3 regions of the Fructilactobacillus sp. YLN 2412 genome follow, and region 1 is predicted to be linked to each of the others. Evidence: riboswitches for the same ligand, from Rfam matches in the RefSeq annotation. Region 1 holds a riboswitch; each other region holds the start of a gene.
What was found. Region 1 has a riboswitch for thiamine pyrophosphate ahead of AC0GLR_RS06980 (ECF transporter S component). Riboswitches for the same ligand answer to the same signal wherever they lie in the genome.
Positions count from the first base shown of each region.

Region 2: another riboswitch for thiamine pyrophosphate. It lies ahead of thiD (bifunctional hydroxymethylpyrimidine kinase/phosphomethylpyrimidine kinase); the one in region 1 lies ahead of AC0GLR_RS06980 (ECF transporter S component).
Region 3: another riboswitch for thiamine pyrophosphate. It lies ahead of AC0GLR_RS05935 (TenA family protein); the one in region 1 lies ahead of AC0GLR_RS06980 (ECF transporter S component).

Region 1 is NZ_CM183165.1:1,385,086-1,388,367, forward strand. It holds gene AC0GLR_RS06965 (ATP-binding cassette domain-containing protein) at 1-70, shown strand, start outside; gene AC0GLR_RS06970 (energy-coupling factor transporter transmembrane component T family protein) at 67-714, shown strand; gene AC0GLR_RS06975 (phosphatidylglycerophosphatase A family protein) at 728-1,216, shown strand; gene AC0GLR_RS06980 (ECF transporter S component) at 1,270-1,836, opposite strand; TPP riboswitch at 1,944-2,032, opposite strand; gene AC0GLR_RS06985 (cytosine permease) at 2,074-3,282, opposite strand, start outside.
Region 2 is NZ_CM183165.1:212,868-216,149, reverse strand. It holds gene thiM (hydroxyethylthiazole kinase) at 1-278, opposite strand, end outside; gene thiE (thiamine phosphate synthase) at 280-930, opposite strand; gene thiD (bifunctional hydroxymethylpyrimidine kinase/phosphomethylpyrimidine kinase) at 917-1,732, opposite strand; TPP riboswitch at 1,837-1,925, opposite strand; gene AC0GLR_RS00855 (histidine phosphatase family protein) at 1,970-2,629, opposite strand; gene AC0GLR_RS00850 (YfhO family protein) at 2,631-3,282, opposite strand, start outside.
Region 3 is NZ_CM183165.1:1,169,673-1,172,954, forward strand. It holds gene AC0GLR_RS05925 (SGNH/GDSL hydrolase family protein) at 1-606, shown strand, start outside; gene AC0GLR_RS05930 (TcaA second domain-containing protein) at 645-1,853, opposite strand; TPP riboswitch at 1,947-2,042, shown strand; gene AC0GLR_RS05935 (TenA family protein) at 2,137-2,802, shown strand; gene AC0GLR_RS05940 (Rrf2 family transcriptional regulator) at 2,853-3,282, opposite strand, start outside.

The DNA of each region.
Region 1 (3,282 bases):
TAATGACTTTTTTAATTATCACGTTAATTTCGCCAATCAAGAATTGCAGTATAAGGAGGACCTGGAATGAATCCAGCATTAAAGTTATTATTAGTTTTCATAATTGCATTTGAAATTTCTTTTTTAACCAACATTTGGCTTAATTTATTTTTAATTGCTGCATCCCTAATTTACCTTTTCTGGCACCGAGTTCATTTTAAAACGATTGCTATTTTTAGTCTGATTGCATTTGTCCCAGCCGTGGGAATCTTTCTCTCCCAACTATATTATGGCAGCCACGGACTTTATATGGGGATGGTCCTTTTTACTCGTCTTTATGCCTATGTCTACTTGGGACTAAGCTTTTCATTAACCACCTACATCGTTAGCTTAGCCCAAGCCCTAGAACAAAATTTTCATGTGCCCGCTAAATTTGTCTACGGCGTTCTCGCAGCTATCAATCTAGTCCCCCGTTTAAAATACGAAATTCAGATTATTCGCGCCAATGGAAATATGCGTGGTGAACAATTAAATCCATGGAAACCAACTTTATATTTTAAAGCGCTCTTAGTTGCCTTACAATGGTCAGGAGACCTGTCACAAGCTATGCAATCTCAAGGTTTTGTTGAAAATCAACCACGTACTTTCATTACCAAAGTCGTCATTAGTAAAAAGGACATGCTAATCTTTATTGGAATTCTAATAATTGTCCAGATTTTAGCATTTTCAATTTAAACGAGGTACAACAATGAATTATAAATATCCAGATCAAGAAGCATATCAATTTGTTTGTAAATCTTTGAAAAATCATGGAATTACCATCAGAACCATCTCACAACTTGCCTATAATTTGCAAAAACAATATAGTAACGTTCCTTCACTAACACAAATAGACGAAATTACTAAAACAGTCTTACACAAACGAGAGGTCTTAGATCATGCGTTAGTGGGTTTAGAGCTCGACACTTTAACTAATCAGCATCAATTACAAGAACCATTAGCTAGCATTATTCGTCATGATCTCGGTGTTTTCGGAGTTGATGAAGTTTTAGCGCTTCCAATTGCGACCGTTTATGGAACCATCGGTATGACTAATTTCAATGAAATTGATCTTAATAAACCAGGAATCATCAGAAAATTAGACCATGATTCTCAACATGTTACTACTTTTATTGATGATTTAGTGGGAGCACTAGTGGCAGCAGTATCTGCTAAACTAGCCCATGCTGATTCATAATTCTCTCCAACAAAAAATGACTTCTGAAAAAATCAGAAGTCATTTTTTTAAATTTATTTTTCAATCAAATGAGTTCGTTCTAACAATTTAGCAATTGCCATGGTCAAAACTCCACTAAAGAGAAAAACAGAAATCAAACTAACCACAAACAATGCTGCAATCATGCCAAAACTGAAACCAGCATAATCATGTTTAATTAGTTCCCAACCAAACGTTACCACCGTTGTTGTAATAACTGATAAAGTCATACCAAACCAGTTGTATTTTTTATAGCCAGTAAAAGCAAAACCTAGTTCAGATCCAAATCCTTGAACTAAACCAGAAATTAAAGTAGCTGCTCCCCAAATACCGCCAAGTAGCATTTCTACGACAGCCCCAAAGAATTCAGCTAATAATCCAGATCCAGGAATGCGAATTATCATTAATGCTAATGGTCCACCCATCGTCCAAAAACCAATCAAAATTGCATTGGTAAATGGAGCTAAGCCTAACGGTGTCAATATAGCAGTTAGTGCAGTATAAATTGGATCCATTACCCAAAATACTAACCCACATACAACTCCTATCAAAGTTACCATAATGATGCTTTTTAAATGCCAACTCTCAAGCCATTTTTTCATGTTTTTCTCCTCTAAAAATATAATTTTCCAAAATAAAAAGTACCCAACCATGAGCTGAGTACTTTAGAAAATCAATTTTATAATTGTGAAAAACACAATCGTTAATTATCTAAATTGGATAAGTTTCCTGCGATAGTTTTGACTATATCAGGTTCAATGGGTTTAATCTCAGCTCGTGGCACCCCAACTTAATATTTTTATAGTTCCATTATAACATACTAACAGAAGATAACAATCTTACTTATCATCTTTATCAAATACTTTACTGCCAATATAATAAACAATCGCAACGATTGCCATTGTAATAAAAGTTGCTCCAATCGTATCTTTAATTATATTTAGATTTTTAATCAAAAGATAGAAAATAACTCCAATAATTAGCGCTGCTAATGCGACCAAATTAAATCCATCATGATACCAAAGTTTACCATTGGCATCAGATAAATCAGCAACCGTGTAATGATTACGGTTCAAAATAAAATAATCAATTATCATAATTGCAATGATAGGTCCTAACAACATGCCAGTATAATCTAAAAAGGCAATAAACGAAGCTAAGAAACTCCCGCTAATCAAAGGAACTAATGTTAATAGCATTGATAAAATCGTAATAATCATCAAAGCATTGTTAAAGCTAACCTTATGAAAAACATTTTTAAATGCTGAAGCTCCTGCTTGAATGTTAACGGCATTGGCAGTCATACTCGTCAAAACAATAACAATCATAGCAATAAAGCCTAAACCTAATTTGTTAGCAATAATACTAGGATCAGAATTATTGGCATCATAAACACCAGAAGTCATTGCAACACTAATCGTGGTACAAATCCCAATTATAGTAAAACTTAGTAAGCCTAACATTGCACCCCAATAAGGAGCACTGATAGCGATATGTTTTTTACGGGTAAATCGAGTAAAATCTGCTCCACCCATAACCCAGCCTAAACTGGCAGCAGCAATCGTATCAACTCCAACTCCAAATGGCATCTTTTCATTAGCAGGCAAACGATAATGAGCTAAATCAGATAATGACACATTTTTGAAAACTACAATTGTTTCTAAAACCACAAAAATAATTACTAAGATAACTCCAATTCGTTCTACTAATTGAACCGAACGTTGACCCGCAATGATACTCAAAACATGTAACACACTCATCACTAAGATTCCGACAATAATCCCAAAGTTACCACCTGGATGACCAAACAATGCCCATCCAAAGAAACTATGGAAAATAAATGCCAAAGAAGTAGCAGCAATAAATGTATTAACTGCTGTCCAACCTAGAAATAATGTGATGTTAATCAATGTAGGAATAATACTCCCACGAATCCCAAATGATCCACGGGAAAGGACCGTGGTCGATGCACCAGTTTCGTAACCAGCATATCCCATCATGCTCAAGAAAATATAAGCAATCAGTCCTCCAACTAAAGTTGCACCAAG
Region 2 (3,282 bases), 300 kb from region 1:
GCTACCGGATCTAAGATCACAGGAATCTGCATAGCATTAGCCTGTTCTCCTGCTCTTAAAGCACAGAGCTGTGCAGCTGGATTAGTTGATCCAATGTTAATAGTTACGGCGTTAGCTAGCTTTACCAAGTCTTTAACTTCAAGCGGATCGGCTACCATCATCGGAGAACCTCCCACATAGTTAATTCCATCAGCAACATGTTGAGGAGTAATAAAGTTAGCAATATTTAAGACAATCGGACTTGTAGCTCTAATTTGCTGAATAAAATCTTGCTTCATGTTAATTTCCTCGCTGTTTTAAAATTTGGACGGTCTTTTTAATATCTGAACTTTTAGTAATCGCTGATATCACAGCAACCCCTGCAACTTTTTCAGTTTTAAAATCAGTTGCATTATTTTCATGAATTCCACCAATCGCAACGACTGGTTTGTTAGTTTGTGCCACTACTTCGTTTAAACCCTGAATTCCAATTGGCGCTTTCACATTAATTTTGCTAGAAGTTGCAAAAATCGGTCCAACTCCAAGATAATCAACAACTGGTAAGAACGACCGACTGTGTTCTAATTCTTCTAAGTTATGAACTGACAACCCCATCATCAAATCAGGGGCTAACTGGTGAATCACGTCGGCACGTTTATCACTTTGACCAACATGAATTCCTTCAGCACCAATTGCACGAGCTAATTCATAATCATCATCGACAAATAACGGAACTTGCTTTGTTTGCGTAATGTGATGCAACTGCTGTCCTAGAGCAATTTTTTCCGCTTTCGTTAAAGTTGTTCCATCTTTTTCGCGATACTGTACAGCTGTCACTCCTGCAGCAAGTGCTTCTTTGACAATTTTTAACAATTGTTGGGGATCATTATTAGTATTTTGCGTTCCAATCACTAAATAAACTTGCAGCATCTGTGATTTAAATTTCATCATTCTCATCCTTCCAATTACCATGATTCAACGGACCATGTCCATGACCAATATACAAAGGTTGTTGAATGATACCAGCTAAATAATGATGTGCTTTATTAATGGCCGTTTTAAGATCATCGCCTTGAGCTAAATAAGCTACCATAGCTGCTGATAAAGTATCGCCGGTTCCATGAGTTCTTTCTGTGTTAATTCGAGGACTCGTCAGCCAATAATCAGTTCCATCTGCTAATTTAACGTAATCAGAAACGGTTGCATCCTGTGCATGCCCGCCTTTAATAATCACATTCAAAACTCCAAGCTGCTGAATCTTTGTAGCAGCCTGTTTTACATCTGTCTCGTTATTAATTTTTTGATCAGCTAAAATCTCTGCTTCCGGCAAATTAGGCGTTACTACATCAGCTTGTGGTAACAATTTTTCTTTGAGCGTTTTGATCCCCTGCTCGGTTAATAAATGAGCCCCGCCTTTGGCTACCATTACCGGGTCAACTACTACATTTTGTAAATGATACTGCGCTAAGTTATCTGCCACCATGGCAACGTGTTCTGCATCAAACAACGCTCCTGTTTTAGCCGCCTTAATCGAAAAATCAGCCAAAATTGATTTAAACTGTTCATTCACAATTCCTCGTGGTAACGGGTATTGTCCTTGCACTCCTAATGTATTTTGAGCTGTTACTCCTACCACTACATTGGTACTAAAAGTTTGACAAGCCTGCATGGTTTTTATGTCAGCTTCAATCCCTGCTCCACCGCCAGAATCAGTTCCAGCAATCGTTAATGCTTCTGGAAATTGTTTTTTCATGTCAATCACACTCCTTGTTTCCTAATTTAATTCAAAATAAAAAGTCCTCAGCATTGAGCTGAGAACTCGAAAAAGTTGTTTAATTTAAAAGACAAATTGTCATGCATAAATTAAGATAAGTTTCCTGCGATAGTCCGAACTATATCAGGTTCAATGGGTATAATCTCAGCTCAAGGCACCCCAACTTCTTATTTGATTGCTTTCATTTTAGCATAGATTCATTAATTTAGGTTTAAATTAGATGTTATCATCCAATTTATTATAATATTCGACCTTAATCGTATCAGGAAGAATATTTAATTTTGTAATACTTCCATTTTGGGCCGGCTGACCTTGATCAAGTTCAGGAGCATAACGATCCACAATCGAACGAATCGTCATTCCATGAGATACAATCAAAATTATTTCACCATCTTTAGTATTTTCGCGGATACGGTCAAATCCCCGATCGATTCGCGTCCAAAACTGTTGATTGTCTTCGGCATTATGGTATAAATCAGCTTTGGCAATTAGATCACGAGCTCGTTCTAGTCCAAAGTGTTCCAAAACACCCTTTTCATTGGTGATTTTAACTTGTTCTCCAACAAACTGCCACATTTGTTCCAAGTTGTCGCCTTCAAAATAACCGTGGAATTGTTCTCGTAATTCTGGGTATTGATAGGTAATAATATTAATCCCATTCGGATTTTCTTTTAAAATTTGACGTCCAGTTTCAACTGCTCGACCAGAATCACTGGTAAAAGCGGCGTCAAAAGGCAGAACAGATAAACGACGACCAGCTTCTTTGGCATCATTTATTCCTTTTTCAGTCAAAGGTGAATCAATCCAACCTTGAACTTTGTTATAAAGGTTTAAATATGTTTGTCCGTGACGAACTAAATAAGCTGTAACTCCCATTTTATTTCTCCTTATTTTTGTTTTTTCTTCTAAAGTAGATTAATTCCCCAACAACTCCAAGAATACCAAGCACTGTTAAAATAATGCCTACTAACAATCCAGGAGTATGGTATGTGAATTCTAATTTGTGTTTTCCAGGTTTTAACTTAATTCCAGTTAAACCGTTAACTACTTTCTTAAGTCTAACAGGTTTTCCGTTATCAGTAACCTGCCATCCCTTATCATAAGGAATACTAATCAATAATTGTAGACGTTGTTTAGTGGTTCGGACAAATCCAACAAAATGATGACCCTTAAATTTCAATTTTTGTGGATCTTTAACTTGGAGTTTGTATGGCTGAGTATCTTTTACAAATTGATTGAATTTATTTTCATCAAACCCTGCTAAATCACGATCTAAATGCTTAACCTTCTGATTTGAATTAAAGGTAATCGTGTATGACTGACCTTTTTGATAACGTCCCACTCTGATAATCTCTGCTCCAAGCTGATGATAAGCAGTTTTTAAGGGTTTTCCATCAACCTTAATCCGTAAAAATTGATTAGGACTGGTTGTTGGTGAATCAAAGTATTGAATACCATTCATTTGCGGGGTAGTTTTAACCGTATATTGATATCCATGACGCTGTTTTTCAACTTGAACGTGGTTGATT
Region 3 (3,282 bases), 220 kb from region 1:
AAAGAAAATTTAATTCTCTTAGGCGACTCGATTACCAACGGTTTTGACGGCGAAAAAGACTTAACCCACAACGTTTCTTATTATTTGGCAAAGTTATTACCCAATTTTGAAATTACTAACGCCGGTGTCAATGCCGGTTCAATCTCTGGGAATACCGAGCGAGACTTAACTTATCAAGTTAATACACATAATTTTAAAGATTATCAAGTCGCAACCATTGCATATGGTACCAATGATTTTGCTCACTGTTATGAAACTTTGGAAATAGTTAGCCGAATTTTACAAAAGAATATTACTAAAATTAAACAGGAAAATCCTAATATCCATCTCCTTGGAATTTTACCAACTAATCGTTTTGATGGCGGCATTGACAATCTAAATGTAAGTGGATTAGCTCAATATACTTTTGCCGAACTCTTAGAGATGCTAACAAAAGTTTATCAAAAAAATAATTTACCAATTTTAAATTGGCGAAAAACCGCTCCACATCTCATTGATATTAATAACTATCGGACAGCATTAGGCGATCAGCGATTGCATCCTAATGCATCAACCTATAAAAAAATGGCTCAAGTTATCGCCAATTTTATTATTACTAATCGTTAAAAAAGCCACGATTCTTATGAGAATCGCGACCCTGTTAATTAATTATTAACTTGATCATTACTTTTTAGCACATAATCTCCAGATCCTTCACGCTGAATGACCGCACGATATTGGGTTGTTTCATGATTAGTTTGATTATCTTTATCAACATCTACACTAACTTGATATAAAACTTCTGTTTCCATGTCGCCTGCTGGTTTCAAGCTGGTAATCTTTAACTTTAAATTATCATAATGAGCTTTATCGTCATGATTATGATTAATTAAGTCAGATAATGAATGATAGGCATCCCCATTTTTCCCCTTAGCAAATAAATCGTCAACATTAGCATCATCAAGTGATTTATTATTGTTAGTACCATCATTTACGGCACTCCAAATATCATTTAATAAATTAGTGGAATCTGATTTACTAGCTACGTTAGCAAATTTGTATTTTAATGTTTGATTGTTATTTTTCATTCCAATTGATTTAACATCGCTTTTAACCGTCTTTTTATCAACTGGAACTTTTAAATAACTGGTACTATCGGATTTTATTGGAACATTTTTAACTGTTCCCTTTCCGTCAGGTCCAATCATTCCCACTTGTTTTCCATCGACAAAAATTTGGGAATTAGCTAATCCTTTGGCATTAAAATTAATGATTTTAAGTGGGATGGAAACCGTTTCGTTTTGACCGGCTATCATACTAAACTGTTTATTCGTTTTAATTGGCTGATTATTAAGATTTAAGTTCACAGATGCTGAATGAAAACCGGGCATCATAGCTGGAGCGCGTAAACTATCATTTATACCTGTATTTCCAATGATTTTATCATCAATTTTAACCGGCACTCCAGCATAATTTGACTTAATCAACGGATGGATGGCGGTTGCTTCAATTTTATAATGGGGGAAAATCAAAAAATAGTTCCCACGATGCACAGCTTTAAACCCTTGTTCTGAATCATTATTCAATAGACTTACTTTTAACTGCTTTAACGCGGCAGGATTTTGTTGGAAATAATTGATTAGCGGTTGAATGCTTGCAGAATTAACCGTGACATTTTTATCAGAAACCACTAAGTTATTAAGAATGGTTTTATTCTCATTATTTTCAATTCCTGAAATAAACTGTTTGATTTGGTTTTGTTTTGAATAATATTGTGTTCCATACCAGCCCATACCAGCCAAAATCAGTACTAAAATAATCAAAGTCATCCAGAAGCCTTTATGGGATTTTTTTATTCGGTGTTTGCGTCGCATCTTTTCATCTCCAATACAAGTTGTTTTATTCTACCAAACATCTATTAGTTGTTAAACTCTTGTTTTACCGTTATACTAGCAAAGTATTTAAAACTAAATAGTTTGGGGTGCTGATTTTTTTCAGCTGAGATGATACCCGTTGAACCTGCTCTAGTTAGTACTAGCGAAGGGAAACGTTACATATGATAAAAGTTACTCTATTTTGCTATGTAAATAAATCTTAAGTCCTCAAATTATTGAGGGCTTTTTTCTTGCCCTAGATAATATCTTGGAGGTAATAGTAATGCAAATAGCTTTTTCAAAGCACTTACAGCAACAGGCTAAGCCAATCATGACAAACATCAATCATCATCCGTTTGTGACAGGAATCCGTGACGGTTATGTCCCTAAGGCAGCCTTATTAAAATATGTTCAGCAAGACGAACAGTACCTAAAGGGGTTTATTGCTACCTATCAATCATTAACAGATAATCTTAACGATAACCAAGAAACCCAATTAATGAAAGATACTGAAACTGAAATCGGCCATGAACATTCGCCCCACGAAATGTTTTGTGAAATTGCCGGAGTCAATTATGATGATCAAGCAAATAAACCAATGGGTGCAATTACCAAAGGATATTTAGAGCATATGCAAACAGCAGCCGATTCGGGTTCGCTCTTAAATACCTTAGCAGCTCTGACCGCTTGTCCATGGACTTATACAGTATTAGCGAAGAAAATGATAGCGAAAGGAAAGACCGGAAAAAATAATCCCTTTACAGAATGGATTGAATTTTATGGAAAAACTAATAGTGAAGATATTGATATGTCAAAACATTTCTTTAACCGAATTGACCAACTAGCTAACACAGCAACTAATGCTGAGTTAAGGCAAGCTGAAACTTATTTTTTAGATAGTTGCCAATGGGAATTAAAATTTTGGGAACAAGCATATCCACAAAAATAATAAAGTGCTGATTAGCAGTGAAGGCTAGCTAGTCAGCACTTTATTTAATTTCAATGATTAAAAAGATCCGCCAATGTTTTTTGCTTTAATTCATTTAACATTTGCTTCTCAGTGATGTTTAAAATAGCTTTAATTTGATTCAGCATATATTCAGCTTCTGACTGATGGATAAATGATTCCGGATTAAAGTCATCATACACTTTAAAGAGGGCACTCGATCCCTCAATTGCTTCAAAAACATCATAAAATCGGATTTTATCAGCAGCTTTGGCCAATGCTAAACCACCTTTAGTTCCCTTTTTAGAATCAATCAAATCTGACTTTTTTAACATCCCTACTAATCTTTTAACACTGGGAATCGGAATATTTAAAGTCTGGGAAATTTGTTGAATGGTTAAATATGTCTCTGCTCCCATTTTTGTTTTTAATTCAATGTAAAACAAAATCTCCAATGACTGGGAAAATCCCACAGAATAAGAC